2 linked regions of the Prochlorococcus marinus XMU1408 genome follow. The protein of the gene in region 2 interacts with the protein of the main gene of each other region in a pairwise test. Links are inferred from orthologs where the notes say so. Each region holds a gene or a part of one and is shown on either strand. Other genes may lie near its edges. The genes, in order: leuS and ligA.

Region 1 (12,336 bases), on a different replicon or contig from region 2:
GCAATGATCTTCTAGATAGATTATTTGATCCTGTTAATACTGTTATTGATGATTCAGGTTGGGATCCTGATGACATTGATGAAGTTGTTCTTGTCGGAGGCAGTACACGTATGCCAATGGTAAAACAATTAGTTAAAACTTTAGTTCCAAACCCACCTTGTCAATCTGTCAACCCTGATGAAGTAGTTGCCATTGGTGCTGCAATTCAAGGTGGGATTCTTTCAGGAGAGTTGAGAGACCTTTTATTAAATGATGTCACCCCCCTTTCTCTAGGACTTGAAACTGTTGGAGGTTTAATGAAAGTTCTTATTCCTCGAAATACCTCTATTCCAGTAAGACAATCAGATGTTTTTAGTACATCTGAGTCAAATCAATCATCTGTTGAAATTCATATCTGGCAAGGAGAGAGGCAAATGGCCTCAGACAACAAATCACTTGGTAAATTCAAATTAGCCGGTATTCCTCCTGCCCCAAGAGGAGTTCCTCAAGTTCAGGTTGCTTTTGATATTGATGCCAATGGCTTATTAGAAGTCAGTGCTACTGATAGAACTACTGGAAGGAAGCAGTCTGTAAGTGTTACCGGAGGTTCAAACTTGAATCAAAATGAGGTTAATAAATTGATCGAGGAGTCCAAAATTAAAGCATCTGAGGATAGAAAAAAACGAGCTTCAATTGATCAGAAAAATAATGCTTTGACGCTTGTTGCACAAGCTGAGAGGCGTCTAAGAGATGCATCACTCGAGTTAGGACCTTATGGCGCTGAAAGACAACAAAGGGCTGTAGAAGTTGCGATGAGGGACGTAGAAGATTTGCTTCAAGATAATGATTTGCAAGAACTTGAATATGCAGTCGGATCTCTACAAGAAGCATTATTTGGTTTGAATCGTCGCTTATCAGCGGAAAGAAAAACAGAATCTAATCCCATTCAAGGTATAAAAAATACTTTTGGATCTTTAAAGGACGAATTATTTTCAGATGATTACTGGGATGATGACCCATGGGATTATTCCCAAAGAGGGCAAAACAGAAATGTCGACGATAATTATGGGAGAAGGGATATAGATCCTTGGGATAATGACTACTACCGTTGATCCTAATTATTGGTCATTATTAGGAGTCTCACCTGAATGCGATTCTAATGAACTTAAATCAGCCTTTAGAAAAGAGGCAAGAAAGTGGCACCCTGATTTAAACAAAAATGATGTTAATGCCGAAGAAAGATTTAAATTAATCAATGAAGCCTATGCCATTCTTAGTGATCCAAAGAAGAGAAGAGAATGGGAGAAAAAAATTTATAAAGAAAAAGATATCTTTGAGAATAGATTTCCAAGTTATGAGGAATATTTAGATGTTGTACTAGGAATTAAGACCAATATTGAAAATGAAGATGATATCGAAAGTCAGTTTGTTGATCTTACTGAAGATGAATATAAAAATTTTGATGAATCTGAAATAGATTTTAATCAAAATATTCCAGCTACGAGCGAACCATCTCCACCACCTACTTTAATTTATGAAGATCAGGAATCAATTGTTGAAATAACACCAGAACAGGCACTATACGGTTCATCAGTTGATATTCAATTACAAGATGGAACACTTGTTGAAGTTTTAACCCCGCCTTTTGCGGGTGATGGCTGGAGATTAAGAATCGAAGGTGCAGCAATAGGTTGTCGTGATCATTTTGTTCAATTGAAAGTCCAAACAGATGATGGTTTAAGAGTAGATGGATTAAGAGTTATGTACCGACTTGAGCTTTTTCCTCATGATGCTTTATTGGGCTGCGCAGTTGATATACCAACTCTTAATGGTAATGTAACTTTACAAGTACCTCCAAATTCTTCTACTGGTAGATTGTTAAGACTTAGAGGGCGTGGTTTGGAGTATGAAGATTATCGTGGTGATCAAATTGTTGAAATTATTATTGTCTTACCTGACAGTTTAAGTGATTCCGAAATCGCATTGTATCAACGTCTAAATGAAATATCTTTGGAAAAATATTAGAAATATATTGTTTAATCTTTTTATATATTTATAATGAAAAAGATTGTTTAAATATTATGTTGGTTCACGTCCTTTTGTATGAAGCGGGGACTGAAAGTGAGGGGATACATTCCCTAGAGCTAAAGGGTTCAACTGTAATCCTTATGTTCCAAGATAGGGACGATGCAGAAAGATATTGCGGTCTCCTCGAAGCTCAGGATTTCCCAACTCCATCAGTCGAGGAATTGACTCGAGTTGATATTGAGGCATTTTGCGTTGAGGCTGGATATGAAGCTCGTTTTGTCGAGAAGGGTTTTATTCCAAGTACTGATGAAGAGCGACTTATGATTTCTCCACCTCTTTCTAATTTAGAAGTAGGAAACTGGAATAATCAAGAAAATATAATAGATAAATCTACCTCTAATGATCAACTCGATGATATAAAAAAACGTTTGGAAAATCTTTTATGATTAATTCAGTAAATGATAATTATCGAATATTAACCGAGCATATTAATTTAACTTCAATAGATTTAGATACTAAATCGACTAATGAAATAGTAAAGATTTTTTCAGAAGCTGATAAAGAACCTCAAAAGGCTGTCGAGAATTCAATTCCAGAAATAGTTAAAGCAATTGATTTAATTACATTGAGGCTTCAGGATAATGGTAGATTGTTTTATATTGGTACTGGTACATCAGGAAGATTAGGTGTACTAGATGCCTCAGAATGCCCTCCAACTTTTTGTACGAATCCAGATTTGGTTCAGGGAATAATCGCTGGAGGTATACCATCCTTAACAAGAAGTTCTGAATCTTTAGAGGATATATCAGAGATTGCAATCTCTGATCTTAAAGATAGAAATTTTTCAAATCGAGACGTCTTAATAGGTATAACAGCAAGTGGCAGAACTCCATATGTTTTCGGAGCATTAAACTATTCTAAAAGTATAAATGCACTAACTATTTCTATTTCATCAGTTCCAGAAACTGATTCAACTTTAGATAATGATATCGATATTAGACTCATTACTGGACCAGAGGTTCTTGCTGGTTCCACAAGATTAAAAGCTGGAACGGCTACTAAGATGGCTTTAAATATAATTTCTACATCTGTGATGATCAAATTAGGAAAGGTTTATGGCAATAGAATGATTGATTTATCAGTGAGTAATGATAAATTAATTGATCGAGCAATTGGCATCCTATTTGATATTGCCTCAGTTGATAAAGAAACTGCTGTTCAACTTTTAAAGGATACAAACGGATCTGTAAAATTATCTTTATTAATCGCTTTGTCTGGTATGGATGTTATTGATGCTAAGCAATTACTTAATGATTCAAAGGGCAATTTAAGAACAGCACTAACTACGCTAAATGTTATTAAATTATAGTTAAACTAAACTTTTAATAATACTAAGATATTTTCTGCATTAAATTTTAAAAGGAGTTATTATAAAAAAAATTATTTGAGCTATGTCTAAAGTATTGATGAACACAGATAAAGGCCAATTGACTATTGACCTGTTTGATAATGATGCACCCAAAACTGTAGATAACTTTTTGAAGTTAGTTAAAGAAGGTTTTTACGATGGACTTTCTTTCCACAGAGTAATTAATGGCTTTATGGCTCAAGGCGGATGTCCGAATACTAGAGAGGGATCAAGAGGGATTCCTGGAACTGGTGGGCCTGGATATTCTATTGATTGTGAAATAAATTCTAACAAACATGTTGCTGGTTCTCTTTCTATGGCTCACGCAGGAAAAGATACTGGCGGCAGCCAATTCTTTTTAGTTCATGCTCCACAACCTCACTTGGATGGAGTACATACTGTCTTTGGTAAAACTGAAGATATGCAAATCCTTCTATCTATTACTAATGGTACAAAAATTAATAGTGTAAGTCTTTTAAAATAGAATTTTTATTTATTATTAACTCCATTCAATAGTGCTTGTTTTATCTTTTAAATCCCAATCAAATAATGGCGAGTTTTCAAAATTTGAAAGTTCGCTAATTTCTTTTTCTTCAATTAATATGTTTTGAGAAGGATGTAAAAGCTGTTCATAATTATCCGTCTTAATTATTCCAACTCTTTCAGTATTTTTCCAATTGCTAAGTTCTTTAAGAAGTGATTCAAGTAATCTTTTATCTATTAAGTTTCCTTCTAAATGAGTCTTAATATCTCTATGTCTAACATTCCATATAAATAAAGGGTTTTCACATAGAGCTATTAATCTAGGTGCATTTTGAATTGAAATATTTAAAAAATGATTTTCAGACCATTTATTTGCTTTATTTTCAAAATGTTTTAATTCATTATCATGAACTTTTCCATCCCAATAGACTACTATATTTTGTCTTTCATTAGTTAAATTATTCTGAATATTATTACCTATTAAGTGACCAAGTTTTTCTCTTTTTACTTCAAGATATGCTGCATTATGATCCCCAGGGCAAATCACTAATGGAACTCTCGATTCAACTTGAAGTCCATATCCTCCAAGACCAGCTATTTTTCTTGGATTATTGGTTAATAACTTAAGCCTGTTTATTCCTAGATCTGTCAAAATTTGTGCACCTACTCCATAATTTCTTAGGTCTGCTGGAAAACCCAACTTCTCATTGGCCTCAACCGTATCTAATCCTCCATCCTGGAGGTTATATGCTTTTAACTTGTTAACTAAACCTATACCTCTTCCTTCCTGTCTTAGATATACAACAACTCCTTCACCTTCTTCAGAAATTCTTGATAAGGCAGCCTCTAATTGAGGCCTGCAGTCGCACCTTAATGATCCGAATGCATCTCCAGTTAGACACTCTGAGTGCATCCTTACTAAAACAGGCTCTTTTAATTTTTCTGGATCACCTTTAATTATTGCGACATGTTCTGAGCCATCCAATTCGTTCTTATAACCAATTGCCTTGAAATCACCAAATAGGCTAGGCAACTTTGCAATTGCTTGTCTGTAAACAAAACGCTCATTTTCGAGTCTGTAATGAATTAAATCTGCAATACTTATCAACTTTAAATTTCTTTCCTTCGCGTATGTTTTCAATTCCGGCAGTCTTGCCATTGAGCCATCTTGATTTTGGATTTCACATATAACGCCTGCAGGAGATAGACCAGCTAACAACGATAAATCTACTGCTGCTTCCGTATGTCCAGCTCTTTTTAATACTCCTCCTATTTTTGCTCTTAATGGAAAAATATGACCCGGTCTCCTCAAATCTATTGGTCTCGTTTGACTATTAAGAGCAACTTGAATTGTTTTAGCTCTATCTTCAGCTGATATACCAGTTGATACACCAAATTCAGGACCAGCATCGATACTTACAGTGAAGGCTGTTTGGTTTGAATCGGTATTTCTGTCGACCATTAAAGGGAGATCTAACTGGTCTAATCGTTCCCCTTGCATTGCTAGACATATCAAACCTCTAGCTTCAGTTGCCATAAAATTTATTTGCTGAGGAGTTGCAAATTGAGCAGCACAGATTAAATCTCCTTCATTTTCTCTCTTTTCATCATCAACTACAACAACACATTCACCGTTCCTAATAGCAGCAAGAGCATCCGCTATATCATCAAATTCAATTTCATAACAATCTTCGGATTTCAACTTATTCCTCGTGTTTGTGGTGAAATGGTTCTTTGCTACTTATTCTCAAATGAATATCTCAACATTCTACGAAATAACCTTGATGTTATGGCAATTAGTACATCGAAAGCTGGGAGGATCGCAATCATTGGAGCATCTGGATATGGAGGACTTCAACTCGTTAAATTGATTAATGAGCATCCAAACTTTGAGATTTCAACTTTAAATGGAGAGCGATCAGTAGGTAAAAGCTGGAATGAAATTAATCCTTATATAAAACTTTTGAAGGATAAAGAGATAACAAAAAGCAATATTGATGAAATCGCACAAGATTCTGATTATGCAATCTTGAGTTTGCCTAACGGCTTATCATCACAGTTAACCCCCTCATTATTAGAAAAAGGTATTAAGATACTTGATTTATCAGCCGATTACAGATTTAAATCATTAGATAAATGGAAGGAAGTCTATTCCAATGAAGCTGCTAAATATCAAAGACATGATTATGAATTATGTGAAGAAGCTGTTTATGGTTTTTCAGAGGAATTTAGTAACGAAATCGCAAAGTCTAGATTAATTGCTTGTCCAGGATGCTATCCAACGTCATCTCTAAGTGTACTTATTCCATTCCTAAAACAAGGATTAATAGAAAGTGAGGGAATTATTATTGATGCAAAATCCGGGACATCCGGAGGCGGAAGAAATCCAAGCGAACAACTTTTATTGTCTGAATGCTCTGAATCTATTAAGCCCTATGGAGTGATTGGGCATAGGCATACGGCAGAAATAGAAGGTATCGCTAGTTACTTTGCTGGTCATGAAGTCAATTTACAATTTACTCCTCATTTGGTGCCGATGGTTCGAGGGATTTTAACGACAGTTTACGCTCGTTTAAGAGATCCTGGCTTAACAGCAGAAGACTGCAAAACTCTTATTGAAGCTTTTTATAAAAATCAAACATTTATTGATATTTTGCCTGTGGGAACTTATCCAGCTACTAAATGGGTTAAAAATACTAATAAAGTTATGATTTCAATTGAAGTTGATAAACGTAATGGAAGAATAGTACTAATGAGTGTTATTGATAATCTTCTAAAAGGTCAAGCAGGACAGGCTATACAAAATTTAAATATTATGCACGGACTTGAATCAGATATTGGGCTCCCAAAAATTACTTTTTATCCTTGAAGTTAGTTCTTATGTCCTTTGCTACTGTTGCTATCGCTAAAGGTAATATTATATGTTCCATTTTTTGAATTCTTTTTTTTAATGAATCTTTAGTATCTTGTTTTTTTATAGGGACTGCCGCTTGAATAATTATTGAGCCAGAATCAACTTCTTTTTGCACATAGTGAACTGTACAACCAGTAATAGTTACTCTATGATCTATTGCCTGCTGTATTGCATCAATACCTTTAAATGATGGTAAAATTGATGGATGAATATTAATTAGTCTGTTTTTATACATATTAATGATTTCCTTACCTACAATTCTCATCCATCCAGCCATAACAACTAGTTCAACTGATAATTCTTCAAGTTTTTTCATTACCAACATGTCATGTTCAACTCTCGAATCACAATCTCTATGATTTATAATCACATAAGGTATTTTGTATTTGATCGCTTTTTTTATTGCTAAGCAATTAGGATTATTGACAATTAATATAGAAATTTCAGCATTAAGTTGTTTGTTTTGAATGGATTTAATAATGTACTCGAAATTTGAACCATTACCTGAGGCAAGAATACCTAATTTTATTTTTGGCTCAAATAATGGGATTTCTGAATCTAAGGGACTAATTAGGTTCAGATCATTTAAATGATAAGATAATTTCTTATCCGTATATTCTCTATTATCTTGTTTCATCAAACAATCTATCTTTACTAATAAATATATGACCTTTAGAGGAAATTACAATATCTAAATATAAAGACATATTTAATAATTATTAATCTTAAATAAAATATAGATATATTCAACCTTATATAAAAATAACTATAAAGCGTATTTACATTCCTATTTGTCAATTACTAAACATTCGCCATTTGAAAACCATTCTTGACTAATATAAATTAAACCAATTTGTTTAATGGTTCTCATTTGAGAATTCCTGCTAACAGAATTCATTAAGGAGTATTCTTTTATTAATAATGACAATAACTGACATCTTACAGATGAATAACAAAGATAAATGGATAAGGTACTGCGACCTTTTATTTAGCGATGATTCATTAGGTTTTTGGCTAGATATAAGCAGAATGGATGTTGAGAAGAGCGATTTTGAAAAATTTAGGGACATTTATTCCAAAGCTTTTGATTCTATAGAAAATCTAGAGAATGGTTCGATTGCAAATATGGATGAAGGTAGACAAGTTGGTCATTACTGGCTTAGAAATCCGCAAATCGCTCCAAGTGAGAAAATTTCAGATTCTATTTCCAAAGAAATTAATGACATATCAAAGTTTGGTGCATCAATATTAAATGGAGAAATAACTAACAGCGATGGAAAAAAATATACAGATGTTTTTTGGATAGGTATAGGTGGTAGCGGTTTAGGTCCCTTACTTATTAAAGAGTCATTTAAAAAAGAGTCAATCGGATTGAATCTACATTTTCTAGACAATGTAGATCCTGAAGGTATTTCCCATAAATTAAATTCTATTCTTCCCAATATTGAATCAACTTTGTTTGTAATTGTCAGTAAATCTGGTGGAACTCCAGAACCATTAATTGGAATGGAGCAAGCTATGAAGTTTGTTTCTGATAATAACCAAAACTGGTCATCTAGAGCTATTGCAATTACATCAAAGGGGAGCAAATTAGATCAACTAGCAGTTATTGAAAAATGGTTAAATATTTTTGATTTACCCGATTGGGTTGGTGGAAGGACAAGTATTACTGGTGCTGTGGGTTTATTACCTGCAGTCTTGATTGGTGCTGACATAAATAAGTTTTTAGATGGAGCATCTAAAATGGATGGACTGACAAGAGTAAAAGACATTAAAAATAATCCAGCTGCACTTTTATCCTTAGCTTGGTTCAAATCGGGAAACGGAAAAGGGCTAAGAGATATGGTTGTACTCCCTTATAGAGACAGATTAGAAGTTTTTAGTAGATATCTTCAGCAACTTGTGATGGAATCTTTAGGCAAGAAGTTAGATAGAGATGAAAATCAAGTTAATCAGGGTATCGCAGTTTATGGAAATAAAGGTTCTACGGATCAGCATGCATATGTTCAGCAATTAAGAGATGGCATAGATAATTTCTTTGTTAATTTCATTGAGATTCTTCGCGATCCAGCTGAGATAGTTGAAGTGAAAAATAAAAGACCAGGTGATTATTTGTCCGGATTTCTACAAGGAACGCGTTCCGCTTTGACTGAGGGTGGCAGACAGAATTTGACAATTACATTTAAATCATTTGATGAATCAAGTCTTGGCGCTTTAATTGCATTATTTGAGCGAGCAGTAAGTCTTTATGCTGAATTGATTAATGTGAATGCCTATAATCAACCTGGAGTTGAAGCTGGGAAAAAGGCTGCTACAAATATAATTAATCTTCAGAAAGACATTGAGAAACTTTTGGATGATAAAAAAGAAAGAACTTTACGTGAGATCGATGAGGCTTTGTCTACTGATTCAACTGAGTCGATTTATTTAATTCTTAGGAAGCTTTCAGAAAATTCCGAACATTATTTTATGAATGGTAATCAATCAAATCCAGATGAACTAACTATATCAAAATGTTGATTTTAAATAACTATATTCACTAATTTATTCGGAACAACAATTATTCTTTTTGGTTCTTGTCCATTCATCCATTTTAGAGCTGCATCACTTTTAATAGCTATAGCCTCTAATTTTTCTTTAGAAAGGTTTTTACTAGCATCTATTGATCCTCTAACTTTTCCATTAATTTGAATCATAAGTTTAAAAGTATCTTCTTCAATTGCACCTGGATCGAAATTTGGCCACATTTGAAGATGAATACTTTGAGTATTTCCGATTGTCTTCCATAATTCCTCTGCTATATGGGGAGAAAATGGGGAAGTTATTTTAACTAAAATAGAAATAACTTCATTTAGAGTTTCATTACTACAATAATTAACTATTGAATTTAGGCCATTAACAGCTTTCATTAGTTCAGAAATTGCTGTATTAAATTGAAGATTATCAAGATCATCTGTAATTTCTTTAATAGCTATATTAATTAGACGTAAAGCTTCTTCATCTTTAGCCTTTTCTGTTTCAATCTTTAATCTTGAATTACTCTTAGTTAGATCTAAAGTATTAATTACAAATTTCCATAGTCTTTGTATAAATCTATATTGCCCTTCAACATCTGAGTCATCCCATTCTAAATCTTTTTCTGGAGGAGCTTTAAAAAGTATAAACATTCTAGCTGTGTCAGCTCCATATTTATCTATCACTACAGATGGATCTACACCATTATATTTTGACTTAGACATCTTTTCATAGATGATTTCAATATTTTCTCCAGTAACTGGATCTCTTGGATCATTAATATCTTTAATTTGTTCTTTTGAAAAATATTTATTTGTATTGGGATTTTTAAAAGTAGTAGCTTGAACCATCCCTTGAGTTAATAGTTTCTTAAAGGGTTCATCTATATTGATTAATCCACAACTCTTCAAAGCCTTGGTTAAAAATCTTGAATAAAGTAAATGTAAAATTGCATGTTCGATACCTCCGACATACTGCTTAACTGGAAGCCATTTATCTATTTCGCTTTTAAGAAAAGGAATCTCATCATTACTAGGGTTTATATATCTTAAAAAGTACCAGGATGAACACATAAAAGTATCCATTGTATCCGTTTCTCTTTTGGCTGCATTTCCACATTTAGGGCAACAAGTATTTATCCACTCCAATTTAGTAGTTAAAGGTGACTTACCTTTACCAGTTAATTTAATATCTATCGGTAGAGTAACAGGAAGATCTTTATCAGGGACTCTTACTTGTCCACACTTCTTACAATTGATAATGGGAATTGGGCAGCCCCAATAGCGTTGTCTAGATATAAGCCAATCTCTTAACTTATATGTGACCTTTGGCTTCGCCCAGTTAGCATTTGAACCAAATTCTAGTATTTGTGTTTTTGCGAAATCAGACTCAATTCCATTGAACCTATCTGAATTGATCATGATACCCTTATGAACATATTCAGCATTTAAATAGCTATCATCTTCATTATTATTGGGCTTTATTACATAATTAATTGGTAAATTATATGATTTAGCAAACTGATAATCTCTACTATCATGTGCTGGTACACCCATGACAGCTCCAGTTCCATATTCCATAATCACATAATCGCCAATCCAAATAGGTATCTCTTTATTATTTGCTGGATTGACTGCATTTACTCCTAAATACATTCCAAGTTTTTTTCTACTATCTGAATTACGTTCTAGATCACTTAACTTTTCTTGAGTTTTTCTGAATTCCTTTAATTGATCAATATCTTTAGTACTTATTAATTTATCGATTAATGGATGATTTGATGCTAAGACAAGATAACTTACTCCATATACTGTATCGATTCGTGTGGTGAAAGCGACTACTTTCTGGGGATTATTTTTTATATCAAATGTTATTTCAGCTCCGATTGATTTACCAATCCAATTTTCTTGCATAACCTTTACTCTTTCTGGCCAATCTTTAAGTTTAATTAAATCCTTATTTAAATCTTCTGCAAAACTAGTAATTCGTAAGAACCATTGATTTAATTCTTTTTTCTCTACTTTTGCACCAGATCTCCATGATTTACCATCAGCATCTACTTGTTCATTAGCTAGAACGGTTTGATCAATTGGATCCCAATTTACTGTTGCTTTTTTTTGATAGGCTAGATTATTTTTATGTAATTGATTAAATATATATTGAGTCCACTTATAATAATCTTCTTTGCAGGTAGTAACTTCTTTAGACCAATCTATGGATAATCCAAGTCGATCTAATTGATCTTTCATTTGTGAAATATTTTTATCTGTCCAGTTTGATGGACTTGTCTCTCTTTCTATTGCTGCATTTTCAGCCGGCAATCCGAATGCGTCCCACCCCATCGGATGAAGAACGTTATAACCTTGCATTCTTTTATATCTAGCCAGTACATCTGTAATGACATAATTCCTCACGTGCCCCATATGTAAAGAACCGGAAGGGTATGGGAACATCGACAAAGCGTAAAAGGTATTATCTTTGTTTACATCCGTTCTTGTTTTATACAGCCCTAGATTTTCCCACTCTTTTTGCCAATAAGCTTCTACAACACGAGGCTCGTAACGCTGGTCAATAATCTCTGAAGTAGTATTATTCAAGGAAGATCTCCTTCAGTAGTTGATTTGCCAATCAGATAATGTTCTCATAAATTGATGCCCAAAATGCGAATAGTTCTGAAATTACTACCAATAAAGCTTTATTTTCTAAGAACATAGTTAAACAAACTTTAAATCATGAAAAATAATTTCTCAAAATATCAAGGAATAGGTAATGATTTTATTATCTTTGATGCTCGTGGTAATAAGATAGATAATTTATTTTCTGAAAATAAAGATAACTTAATTGAACATCTATGCAATAGAAATTTTGGCATCGGAGCTGATGGGATTATTCTTATATTAGAATCCAATAATAATTGTTTTGCGAGAATGAGGATATTTAATTCTGATGGTTCTGAACCAGAAATGTGTGGCAACGGTATAAGATGCTTGATTTCTTTTTTAAATGATAA
Region 2 (12,087 bases):
TTTCTAAACATCTTTTCATAGTACAAGCATGACTAAATTTACTACCTAACCATTCATCTCTAAGGTCTGCGTGAGCATCTAATTGAATCATAATTAATTCAGGATAATTGGTAATTATTGATTTAAGAATTCCAGTTGTTATTGAATGTTCTCCACCAATAATAAGAGGCTTTAAATTGTTTTTAAGTAAAATATCGATCGCGTCTTTTACGTAATCAATTGTTAATTTTGCATCTCCAAGGGGAATATCTAATGAACCTAAATCAGCAAATTTTATATCTTCTAAATCTAAATTTAATTGCGGACAATATGTTTCAATTCCATAGCTATCTTCCCTAACAGCAGAAGGACCGAATCTCGCGCCAGGTCTAAAGCAACAAGTTCCATCATAAGGAACTCCTAACAGCGATACTTTGCATTGATCGATGCTTCTTTGTCCTCCCATAAATATTGCACCATCGTTATTAAATATTGATAGATCCTTGAGGTTGGATTTGCTCATGTTTTTGCTAGCTCTCTTTCTATGAATGCAGGAATAATATTAAATGCACCTTGTTGCCATCGCTCACTCCAAATCTGACAATTTTTAGAGATTTCATTCACGCGACTTTTTTTTGGATTCATGTATTTGGGCTTCCCCATAGATGCAAATGTCCAGCTCCATAAACCACTTGGGTAAATGGATACAGATCCATACATTGGATCTGCGTAGTCAAAAATTTCACGCAGAACTTTGACAATATTTATATGAATTTGCCGGAAAGATTCTGGTGATTCACTTTGAGTTGCTAAAACTCCTCCTCGTTTCAATATTCGCTTGCAATCTGTAAGAAACGAATTGCTGAATAATTCTTTGGAGGGTCCAATAGGATCTGCGCCATCAATAATAATTACATCATATGAATTTTCTTTTGCATTTTTTACCCAATCAATTCCATTCTTGATTTGTAAATGCAATCTTGAGTCAGACCATGCATTTCCTCCGATAGTAGGTAAATACTTTTTACTTAATTCAATCACTCTTAGATCGATTTCAACTAGATCGATAGACTTAACCTCTTTATATTTTAAACATTCTCTTGCACTACCCCCATCACCTCCTCCAATAATTAAAATATTATCTATTTGCGTAGAACAGGATAAGGCAGGATGAATAAGACATTCGTGATAACATTTTTCAGACTTTTCTGCCGTCATCCAACAATCATCAAGTAATAGTGCTTTTCCATATCTCTTGCTTTCAAAGATGGTAATTTTTTGAAAAGGACTAGTCTCTTCTAGTATTAAGTTTCCAAGCAGTCCATATCTAACTCCTTGATGATACTCGTCAAGCCAATCTGACCTTGTCCTTAGTCTTTGATTCATAATTATAATATTAATGCTTGAGATTAATCTTTGCTAATTCCCAGAATTTCTCTAAATTCTTTTTTGATTGGGAATGTAATTCGCCCTCTATATTTTCTTCTATATAATTTAATCGTTCTAGGAATCTTTTATTAGTTTTTGCTAATCCTTCTTCTATCGATATTTTATGCCATCTTGCAATATTGATCAATGTAAATAATACATCTCCTATTTCAGCTTCTGCTTTGGAGTACTGATCCGCTTTTAATGCATCTTTTAATTCTTCTAATTCTTCATACAATTTTTCCCAAATCTGATCACTTTTTTCCCATTCGAAGCCGTTCTTTGAAGCTTTTTTAGAGATAATTAGTGCTGCTTTCGTTGAGGGTTGAGGTCGTATCTTTAATTTTAATCGGTCACTAATTGGAGTTTTTGAGTTATTTAATGGTCTCTCTTGATTCTTGATTTTTTCCCATGAGTATTCCACTTCTTTTATACTTACTGTTGCTTTTTTTTGAAATACATGTGGATGCCTGCGAATTAGCTTTTCAGTGATTATTTCAATGATATCTCCCATATCAAATAAGTTTTTTTCTTTTGCTATTTGAGCATGCAAAATTATTTGTAATAAGAGATCTCCAAGCTCTTCTTTTAATTCGTTAGGATTGTCTTCTCGTATTGCGTGAGCAACTTCATAGGCTTCCTCTAAAACATATGGGATCAACGAAAGATGAGTTTGCTTGAGATCCCAAGGACAACCTTTGATTGGATCTCGTAGGTCTGAAACTACTTCAAGGAGTTTATTGATTTTTTTGTCTAAATTTATTTGGTTTGTGTTTGTCATTTTTAGTTGTCCTGATAGAGCTGTAACGAAGCTCATAAACCGATTTTTTTTGAATCGTTGATCTAATTATGATTAATTCTCAACAACAGAGCAGCCTGAGGTATAAAGTACATGAATTAGTCGAAGGACTAAAAGTTGTATGGGCGATTAGCTCAGCGGTAGAGCGCCTGCCTTACAAGCAGGATGTCCCTGGTTCGAACCCTGGATCGCCCATCTAGATTATTCTTTAATTTATGCAAAATGGTCCTGGATTAACAATTTCAGCAACAGCAGTAGCAGAGTTAAATAGGCAAGCTGCTTTTACTGGAACACCAGGAGTTATGCATATTGATCTACTGGATGATAAGTGTGGAGAAGGATGGAAATTTATAAGAATTAGGCCAGGAAAAAATGATGGTGTTCCCCTCGCTAGAGCTGATGGGATGACTTTGTATGCTCGCCAAGATCAAGTTCTATTTTTTCAAGGTCTAAAGTTGAATTATTTTGGTGATTTAAGTGGAGGTGGATTTCTAATTAGCACGCCAAAAGGGGCAGAAGCTTCTCCATGTGGATCAGGCTTTAGAAAACTTTCAAAAGCTCAATAACTTCTTAAAACAATTAGAGAATTGAATTTATTCTTCTGGAAACAAGATGGAAGAGAGTTCATCAGAATCAACTTCATAGACGCGAGCTAAACTTGTCTCAATTGCGCTAGTTACTTCGCCCGGTAAGAATCTCATAGCATTTAAAGCATCATCCGATATTTCTTCTGTAAGTAACTTTTCCTTACTATTTAATTTTTCATCGTTGATTACAGCAATTACCCAGCTTTGATATGCGTAGACAAGATCGGAGAACTCAAGTTCAGGGTCGTTCAGATCCATGACAAATAAACAGATAATGAACAATAAACACTAGTTTGGCTGTAGTTGGAGAAAATGTCTTCTATGGAACAAATATCTCGCACTTGTATTCAAGCAAAAGCATTTGAATTTGCATTGATGGAATTAATTTATAGTAAGCGAGATAGCTTTCATCCACTGTGGAGTGTGGATAGCTGGGTTAAATTTTTAATCTGGTTAAGTTTAAATTGTGGGCTTTCTGGAGACAAAGAAAGCCTGGAATTGTTTGCGCAAGCTATGGGTTCTCCCTTAACAAGTCGAATGAGAAAAATATTTTTTGAAAGAGCTCTAGAAGACTTGTCATTACATGTGATGGCTGACCCTGCAGAAGCGCAAGTTTTGATAATGCCCATAACTATAGACAAGGAGATTGATGATAACGATATAGTTCAAGCCTTACAAACGATTGGTTTAAGTGAAAAGGTTTTTTTATCTTCGGCTGCATGGGAAAGGCATGACTCAATAGTTTCGATTCCTTGGAACGTGAAAAATGACATTTGAATTTATGAAAAGCAAGAATGATGTAAAACTTTTGTCGGGAATGAGTAAATTAAATTAAACACATTTTTTTTCTGTGATCGAGCGGGCAAAAACTACAAATTTATCTGAAGCCTCAGGGCTTCCTAAAACATATGATCCAGTTGGTACTGAAAATCGCTGGCAGAAAGCTTGGGAAGAAAAAGGAGCTTTTAAACCTGATCCATCAGCCCCTGGAGATCCATTCTCTGTAGTTATTCCTCCGCCAAATGTCACAGGTAGTCTGCATATGGGGCATGCTTTTAATACTGCCTTAATCGATACAGTTGTTAGGTATAAGAGATTAAAAGGAAATAATGTCCTTTGTCTTCCAGGAACAGACCATGCTTCCATTGCAGTTCAAACTATTCTAGAGAGACAACTAAAGAAAGAAGGCAAAAATCGTCGTGATCTTGGTAGAGCTTCCTTCTTGGAAAAAGCTTGGGAGTGGAAAGAAAAAAGTGGTGGAAGAATTGTTGATCAATTAAAGCGTTTAGGATATTCCGTAGACTGGAGTAGAGAGAGATTTACATTGGATGAGGGCCTGAGTAAAGCTGTTTCCGAGGCATTTGTTCGTTTATATGAAAAAGGATTGATATATAGAGGAGAATATTTAGTGAATTGGTGCCCTGCCTCTGGTTCGGCTGTGAGTGATTTAGAAGTTGAAATGAAAGAAGTAGATGGACATCTATGGCATTTTCGATATCCGTTAGTCACATCATCTGCATCAAGTGAGAAACAAATTAGTTACTTAGAAGTAGCGACTACTCGCCCTGAGACGATGCTTGGTGATGTCGCAGTTGCTGTGAATCCATCAGATGTAAGGTATAAAGATCTCATAGGGGAGCAACTGACTTTGCCTCTGGTTGGCAGAACTATTCCCATTATCGGAGACCCTCATGTAGATAAAGATTTTGGAACTGGATGTGTCAAAGTTACGCCAGCTCATGATCCTAATGATTTTGAGATAGGTCAGAGACATGACTTACCTCAAATAACAGTCATGACTAAAAAAGGAACTATGAATCACAATGCAGGTCAATTTGAAGGCTTGGATCGTTTTGAAGCTCGTGAAGCTGTTATTGATTCTCTAAAGGAGATTGGTCTCTTAACCAAAATAGAAGCTTACAAACATAGTGTCCCTTTCTCTGACAGAGGGAAAGTACCAGTAGAGCCATTGTTGTCAACTCAGTGGTTTGTCAAAATGGATCCTTTAGCAAAAAGTTGTTCTGAATTTTTTGAGAAAGGACAACCTAAATTTATTCCTAATAGATGGTCAAAAGTTTATCGAGATTGGTTAACTGATATCAGAGATTGGTGTATTAGTAGACAATTATGGTGGGGACATCGCATTCCGGCTTGGTTTGTGATTAGTCAAACAGATAATAAAGTTGTTAATGAAACACCGTATATTGTCGCTAGAACAGAAGATGAAGCTAAGAAATTAGCACGTGAACAATATGGAGATTCAGTCAAAATTGAGCAAGATGAAGATGTTTTAGATACATGGTTCTCTAGCGGATTATGGCCTTTCTCAACATTAGGTTGGCCTGATGAAACTCATCCTGATTTTCAACGTTGGTATCCCACTAATACACTGGTTACTGGATTTGACATTATTTTCTTTTGGGTAGCAAGAATGACAATGATGGCTGGAGTCTTTACGGAGAGGATGCCATTTTCTGACGTTTATATTCATGGACTTGTAAGAGATGAGCAGAATCGAAAGATGAGTAAGAGTGCAGGAAATGGTATTGATCCTTTATTACTAATAGAAAGATATGGAACAGATGCTTTGAGGTTTGCTCTTGTTCGTGAAGTTGCCGGCGCTGGACAAGATATACGTCTTGACTTTGATCGTAAAAATCAAACTTCAGCAACGGTTGAGGCCTCTAGAAATTTTGCTAATAAGCTTTGGAACGCAACTAGATTTGCTCTTATCAATCTTGAGGGTCAAGATTTTGAAAATTTGGAGAAATATGATTTATCGAAGTTGCAATTATCAGATAAGTGGATTTTATCAAGACTTGCTCGAGTCAATCGTGAGACTGTTAATCGATATGAAAATTATGCTTTAGGAGAGGCAGCTAAGGGATTATATGAATTTGCTTGGAATGATTTGTGTGATTGGTATTTAGAACTAATCAAACGTCGATTGAATACCTCAGAAAATTTTTCTCCTGATGAATTATTAGATCAAAAAATAGCGAAAAGTATCTTGTACAAAGTTTTAAGTGATCTTATGATTATGCTTCATCCTCTAATGCCTCATTTAACAGAGGAGCTTTGGCATGGATTAACTGGTTTGGCTGAGGATCAATTTCTAGCTTTGCAGCCTTGGCCAAAATTAAATGAACAAGACTTGGATATTGATTTAGAGAGTTCTTTCTCTGATTTATTTGCATCTATCAGATTGATTCGCAATCTACGAGCAGTTGCTGGGTTGAAACCCTCTCAAAAAGTTCCTGTCATGTTGGTCTCTGGCAAGGAAGTCTTGCAAAATACTCTAAAAACATCAATCAATGATATTGCTGTTTTGACTAAGGCTAAGGAAGTCCAAATATTATCTCCAGAGGAAGCAAAATCATTACCTTCTATGAAAGCTTTAGCCGGTGTAAGTGGAGAGCTAGAAGTGGTTCTTCCTATTGAAGGATTGATAGATATAGCTTCTTTACGATCAAGGCTTGAAAAAGATTTAAATAAAGCACAAAAGGAAATAGAAAGTCTCTCTGGACGTCTAGCAAATAAGAATTTTGTTGATAAAGCTCCTAAAGAGGTTGTTGAGGAATGCAGAGCAAACTTAACGGAGTCAGAAGCGCAAGTCCGTCTAGTCAAAGAGCGTCTAATGGGATTGGATTGAACTCTCTAAACTATGTCTAACAACTTAGAAACTCTGGTTAATAATTTCATTCCTTTTTTAAGTAGCTCTTTTGGAATTTTGATTTTTGCTTTGGTGTATGTTTTTTGGGTGTCTTGTTTATTGCCAGGCTCATGGCTTTCCATGTTGTCTGGCTTTCTTTATGGCACCTGGCTTGGAAGTTCGGTGGTTTTTGTGGGAGCTTTTATTGGAGCTCATCTAACTTTTTATTTAGGGAGAACTTTTTTAAAAGAATGGGCTCGAAAAAAGGTCTCCAATTCTCCAAAAGTTCAAATAATGGAGAAAGCTGTTAAACGTGAGGGTCTCAAAGTCATTCTTCTCACAAGACTTTCTCCTCTTTTTCCATTTGGCTTACTTAATTTTACATATGGCTTGAGTGAGGTAAAAGTTCGTGATTTTACTCTTGGAATGATTGGTATATTACCTGGCACAATTTTGTATTGCAGCCTAGGTTCCTTAGCACTCAAAGTTTCAAATTTTGGTGAAGTACTCTCAGGAAGGTCTGAAACTAGTTCATTTATTTGGAGCTTGATTAGTATCTTATCGACTATTTTAGTTGTTATTTTAGTTTTACGTTCAACAAGAAAACTTAATCAGGATTCTTAATCACTAGATTATTCATCAGCTTTTAAATTCCAATCTTCAATCGCTGCAAATACGACAAACCAATAAAGTCTTATGCGATTAAATATACCTTTTTTAGAAGCAAGCATTTCATATTTTGCGCGTCCACACTCTGTTTTGATTAAAGAAAATATTGGATTCTTATCCATTTTTAAATTCTATTCATTTTTTCAATAATAGCTTAAATTCAGTTTCGTTAATTATTTTTACTCCAAGCTCTTCTGCTTTTTTTAATTTACCCCCCGCTTTTTCTCCTGATAATAAGAAATCAGTTTTTTTACTAATTGAAGAGCTGACTTTTCCACCAGCACTTTCTATTAATTCTTTTGCTTCCTCTCTTGTAAGGGAATCTAAAGTTCCTGTTAAGACAAAAACTTTGCCATGAAAAATATTGGATTGGTTTGAATTGTCGTTTGATTCTAAATTTTCTTTTAGAGAAAATCCAATTGCTTTTAATTCTTTAATTAAGATTTGGTTATTAGAATCATCAAACCACTTAATTATTGCATCTTTCATCTCATTTCCGAATCCATAAATATTGGATATATTTTCAGGTGCCTCCTTAGCAATAGTATTAAGTTCCTCGATACTATGAAAATTTTTTGCAAGAGATTTAGCATTCGCTTCTCCTATGTGAGGTATCCCTAAACCGTAGAGCTGTTTGTGCCAATTTGTGTTTTTAGATTCGTTAATTTCTATTAGTAAATTCTTTGCAGATTTTTCACCAAATCTTTCAAGTTTTAAAAGAGAATCGATTTCAAGTTTGTATAAATCTGCGATTGACTGTACATATCCTTCATTGACTAATTGATTAATAATCTTTTCACCTAATCCTTCTATTTTCATCGATCCTTTACTGACCCAATGACGCAAATGACCTTTTAATTTTGCTGGGCATCTAGAATTAACACATTTCGTTATTGCTTCGTTCTCTTCTTGAATTAACTTGGAATCACATGTTGGACAGTTTTGAGGAAACTTTACTAATTTTGCATCAACTGTTCTAAATTCTTTTATAACTCTAATAACTTCAGGAATAATTTCTCCAGCTTTTCGCACAATTATGGTGTCATCATAATGAAGATCTAAAGATGCAAGTCTGTTTGCATTATGAAGTGTTGCACGATTCACTGATGTTCCTGCAAGCTCTATCGATTCAAATTCTGCTACAGGAGTAATAGCACCAGAACGACCTACTTGGAAAATTAATTTTTTTAACTTAGTCGCTTTCTCTTCTGCTGGATATTTGACAGCTATGGCCCATCTTGGAGCTTTATTTGTTGCTCCTAGGAGATTTTGTATCTCAAATTTATTTATTTTTACTACTATGCCATCAGTTGCATAAGCTAAAGAATCTTTTTCGATTTCCCAATACTTGTAATAGCTATTTGCTTCAGTTAAGTTTTTTTTTGTTGCATATGTAGTATTAACTTTAAAACCAATATTTTTTAAAAACTTAAGTGATTCAGATTGAGAATTTGGTTTTTTAAAATTGCTATCGGTTGGCTTCCAATTTTCTGGTAAATAAAGACTATATGCGAAGAAGTCAAGTTTTCTAGATGCAACTATTTTGGGATCTAATTGTCTTAATGTTCCTGCACAAGAGTTTCTAGGATTTGCAAAGAGTGGTCGATCAGTGCTTTTTCTCTCATTATTGAGTTTGTTAAATATATTATTGGGCATGAAAGCTTCGCCTCTAATTTCAATCCAAGAGGGTGGATTTTTTAATAATAAACGTAAAGGAATTGTAGAAATTGTTCTGATATTAGTAGTGATATCTTCTCCAATTGTTCCATCTCCACGGGTTGATGCTCTAGTTAAAATTCCATTTTCATATCTTAATGAAATAGCATTTCCATCAATTTTTAATTCACATATCAGTTCTGGATTATTAACCTCTTTGATATTTTTATTTCCTGAACATATTAATTTGCTGATCCTTGCATACCATGCTTCTAATTCATTTATATTAAAAGCATTATCTAGACTTAAAAGAGGAATATTATGCTCAACATTTTTGAATCCTTTAGAAGGAATACCTCCTACTCTTTGAGATGGACTATCAGCTGTAATTAAAGAAGGATTTATATTTTCAATTTCAATTAATTCTCGATATAATTGATCATAAACAGCATCGTCTATCTCTGGTGAATCTAATATATAATAAGAGTAATTTGCTTTGTTGAGTAAAGCTCTTAGCTCTTTAGCACGTTCAGAATATTGATTGAGTTTTGATTTCACTTATAACATTTTTTCATTAAGTATTGGCTTTAGCAATGCGATCGATTTGCCAATTTTCTTCAATTTTAATAAAAGTAAAGTCAAGTGGCATTTCGTTTTTCTTGTCTTCTGATTTCAAGTTCAGAGTTAGCATTATTTGATTATCTTCTATTCTTGGACGTCCTGACTTTAAATTTCTATATCTATTCAACTGTAAGCTACCCAAAAATTTGATGAAATCTTGTCTATTCACATGTTGTTTATAAGCTTTAGTGGTAAGTCTATATGCACCATCAATGCGACCGGCAGCAATTTGATCAAAAAATCTTTTTACTAGAGGATTTATGCCTCTTGCACTGATTACAAGTTTAATTGCATTAAAGGTCCAAAACAGGAGCAGTGCACCAACCCCTACCAAAAGAGCTTTTAATCCGATTGCTTTGATTAGAGCACTATCCATGTTTGTAATTCCTTTTGAGTAGAGATTCTGACTTATAGCTATGAGATTAGCTTGTTTGTTTTCGATAGTCAGACAGAATGTTATCGGAATAATAAAGCTAATGAGTTCTTTGCATCAATGTCTTTAATACCTCTGTTGCCATTATTTCTTAAATTAAACAGAGAATATTTTCAGAACTCTTTCTTTGAGGAAGGAGTCCCTAGAGTTTCTATTCGGTGGAGTGATGGTCGGATGCGAACAACAGCAGGGATTTATCGACGTAAAACTAATTTTTTTGGAGTAAAAGATAGTGAAATAATTTTATCTAAACCAGTCTTAGAGAATCTTCCCGAGAAGGCATTGATGAGTACTCTGTGCCACGAAATGATTCATGCTTGGATAGATCTTGTGTTAAAAGTTGAAGAGGTACATGGGCCTAATTTCCATAGGCGCATGTCTGAGATCAATTCCTCACAAACCGATTTCCAGGTCACAGTTCGACATTCTTTTCCAGTATCCAAAAAAACTCCTAAATGGCTAGCAACTTGTCCTTCATGTAAAAAAAGTTTTTGTTACCGTCGCATGATGAAAGGAGCAGCTTGTCGAAGTTGTTGTAATAATTTGTTTGGGGGTCGATGGAATGCAAAATGCTTACTGGTATATCAACCTTTTTCTGTTGTTAAATAAATAATTTTTTTTCTTCATTAGAGTTTTTTTAAAGTTTTGGAATTTTCCTTATTAATGTTTTTCATTATTTGGTTTGAAAGCGTTAAATTTAAAAGATGAGCTCTTATAAAAATCGTAATCAAATTCGTCAGCGATCTCGAGATCAACTTGATCGCAGAATGGATAAATGGATAGAAACTGGGAAACAAGTTGTTGATGGAGTTGCAGGTAATCGTCCTGGTCAAAATAGGGGAAGGTGGCAAGATAAAACGACTGCTCCAAATTTCAAAAAAGTTGGACGTTGGATGGAAGAAAAAATAGATTGGTTTTTTGAGGATGATGACGAATGGTTGAACAATGAAGACTTAGAGGATGATCTTTCTAATGAAAGTATAATTAATACAAAAAGACCTTTAGGTGCTATTTCACTAAGAGCGCCTAAAGCCTTGCCTCCTCATATTGATCAAAAAAGAAATAATCAATATGAAATTGATGAATGGCCTGATGATCAATCTTTTAGGTTAAATAAGTGGCAAAGAAAAGATAATGTGCTGAACCAAGATGAACAGGATGCAAATCAGTCATTTCAAAGTGAACGATCATCAAGAAGGAGGAATATTCCAAGGTCTAGTAGAAGAAAATACTAGTTTTTCAAAAAGCCTTTCTTGGTATTGGCCCTAACCATTTTTCTAGCTGTGGGCTGAAAACTTCTCGTATAACAGTAAGTTCTTTTTGTTGACGAAAAAATCGATAATGCCTGCTCCAGAAAGGTCCTTCTTCTTGAAATTCCAATTGAAGCCAATTCGCATTTACTAATGCCAATCCGTCTACCTCTCTAAACAGCTCTGATCGTCCTTGAGTAAGACTTTTCCAGATTGGCTGACTCTTGTTTTGTAGATGTTTTTCAGCTTCTTGATAATTCCACCAACTTTCAGCCCATGCCAAGGTTATGCCTCCACATGTAAGCCAAACTTGTCTTCTTAACAAAGGTGGCTCTAGTTCATTGACTTCTTCTGGGACTCCATTTTTAGTATTACTGTCCATAGCCATAGATATAACTTTTATAGCTACTTCGTGACCTGTTAATAACTTAAGATGTCTTGTTGGACTTCCATCGCCCAAGAGCATTAATTGCCATGGTCCAGAGAGTTTGTTATTACCTTTGCCTGAAATAACATTTTCTTTTGATGCTTTCCAAATCACTTCAGGAGATGCTAATTGAGATTGATTTGAATTCACGAGTATCAGCTTTTTATTTGAATTGAATCCGTGTATTCAGTTTGCTTCATTTGCTCTATTTTTAACCATACAAGAAGTGCCGTGAGATCAGCTTTGCTCACACCTGGTATTTGGGCAGCATGACCAAGGCTTTTGGGTTGAGAAATATTTAATTTTTCTCTAGCTTCTTTAGATAGTGTTTTTATATCATTATAGTTTAAATTTTTTGGCAGCAACTTTTTACTTTGTTGCTTTAATTGATTTATTTGAGCTTTTTGTCTTTCTAAGTAACCACTATATTTGATATCTATTTCAACTCCTTCTTGCACATCCAAAGGAATATTTTCAGTGATTAAGTCATAATCAATTAAGTCTTTAAAATGAACATTTGTTCTTCTAAGAAAGTTTGCCAAGGTTATAGAACCTTTGATTGGTGTTCCTGTAGATGAATATATTT

The links.
Region 1: the proteins of ligA (region 2) and leuS interact in binary tests that used the Escherichia coli proteins (3 or more experiments, as listed by UniProt). The link is inferred for Prochlorococcus marinus XMU1408 from one-to-one orthologs.

Annotation. Positions count from the first base shown.
Region 1 is NZ_QJUE01000002.1:622,696-635,031, forward strand. What follows is about bases 9,130-12,281. They hold leuS (leucine--tRNA ligase), read right to left. Parts: upstream 11,924-12,281; coding sequence 9,335-11,923; downstream 9,130-9,334. Other genes in these bases: DNJ73_RS04855 (glucose-6-phosphate isomerase), read left to right, coding at 9,130-9,332; dapF (diaminopimelate epimerase), read left to right, coding at 12,059-12,281. Outside these bases: molecular chaperone DnaK, read left to right, coding at 1-1,091; DNJ73_RS04820 (DnaJ domain-containing protein), read left to right, coding at 1,075-2,004; DNJ73_RS04825 (DUF3110 domain-containing protein), read left to right, coding at 2,061-2,453; murQ (N-acetylmuramic acid 6-phosphate etherase), read left to right, coding at 2,450-3,376; DNJ73_RS04835 (peptidylprolyl isomerase), read left to right, coding at 3,459-3,899; ribBA (bifunctional 3,4-dihydroxy-2-butanone-4-phosphate synthase/GTP cyclohydrolase II), read right to left, coding at 3,915-5,600; argC (N-acetyl-gamma-glutamyl-phosphate reductase), read left to right, coding at 5,688-6,767; purN (phosphoribosylglycinamide formyltransferase), read right to left, coding at 6,751-7,449; more of DNJ73_RS04855, read left to right, coding at 7,734-9,129; more of dapF, read left to right, coding at 12,282-12,336.
Region 2 is NZ_QJUE01000007.1:45,628-57,714, reverse strand. Bases 6,790-9,692 are described here. They hold ligA (NAD-dependent DNA ligase LigA), read right to left. Parts: upstream 9,329-9,692; coding sequence 7,250-9,328; downstream 6,790-7,249. Other genes in these bases: DNJ73_RS09370 (hypothetical protein), read right to left, coding at 9,345-9,692; DNJ73_RS10100 (hypothetical protein), read right to left, coding at 7,078-7,236; DNJ73_RS09380 (TVP38/TMEM64 family protein), read left to right, coding at 6,790-7,069. In the rest of the region: speB (agmatinase), read right to left, coding at 1-502; speE (polyamine aminopropyltransferase), read right to left, coding at 499-1,365; mazG (nucleoside triphosphate pyrophosphohydrolase), read right to left, coding at 1,376-2,188; DNJ73_RS09400 (AIR synthase), read left to right, coding at 2,422-2,772; DNJ73_RS09395 (hypothetical protein), read right to left, coding at 2,800-3,051; DNJ73_RS09390 (protein phosphatase), read left to right, coding at 3,115-3,570; DNJ73_RS09385 (valine--tRNA ligase), read left to right, coding at 3,644-6,445; more of DNJ73_RS09380, read left to right, coding at 6,458-6,789; more of DNJ73_RS09370, read right to left, coding at 9,693-9,767; DNJ73_RS09365 (SprT family zinc-dependent metalloprotease), read left to right, coding at 9,885-10,433; DNJ73_RS09360 (RNA helicase), read left to right, coding at 10,529-11,059; DNJ73_RS09355 (chorismate lyase), read right to left, coding at 11,064-11,651; tRNA uridine-5-carboxymethylaminomethyl(34) synthesis enzyme MnmG, read right to left, coding at 11,657-12,087. UniProt on the Escherichia coli protein: DNA ligase that catalyzes the formation of phosphodiester linkages between 5'-phosphoryl and 3'-hydroxyl groups in double-stranded DNA using NAD as a coenzyme and as the energy source for the reaction.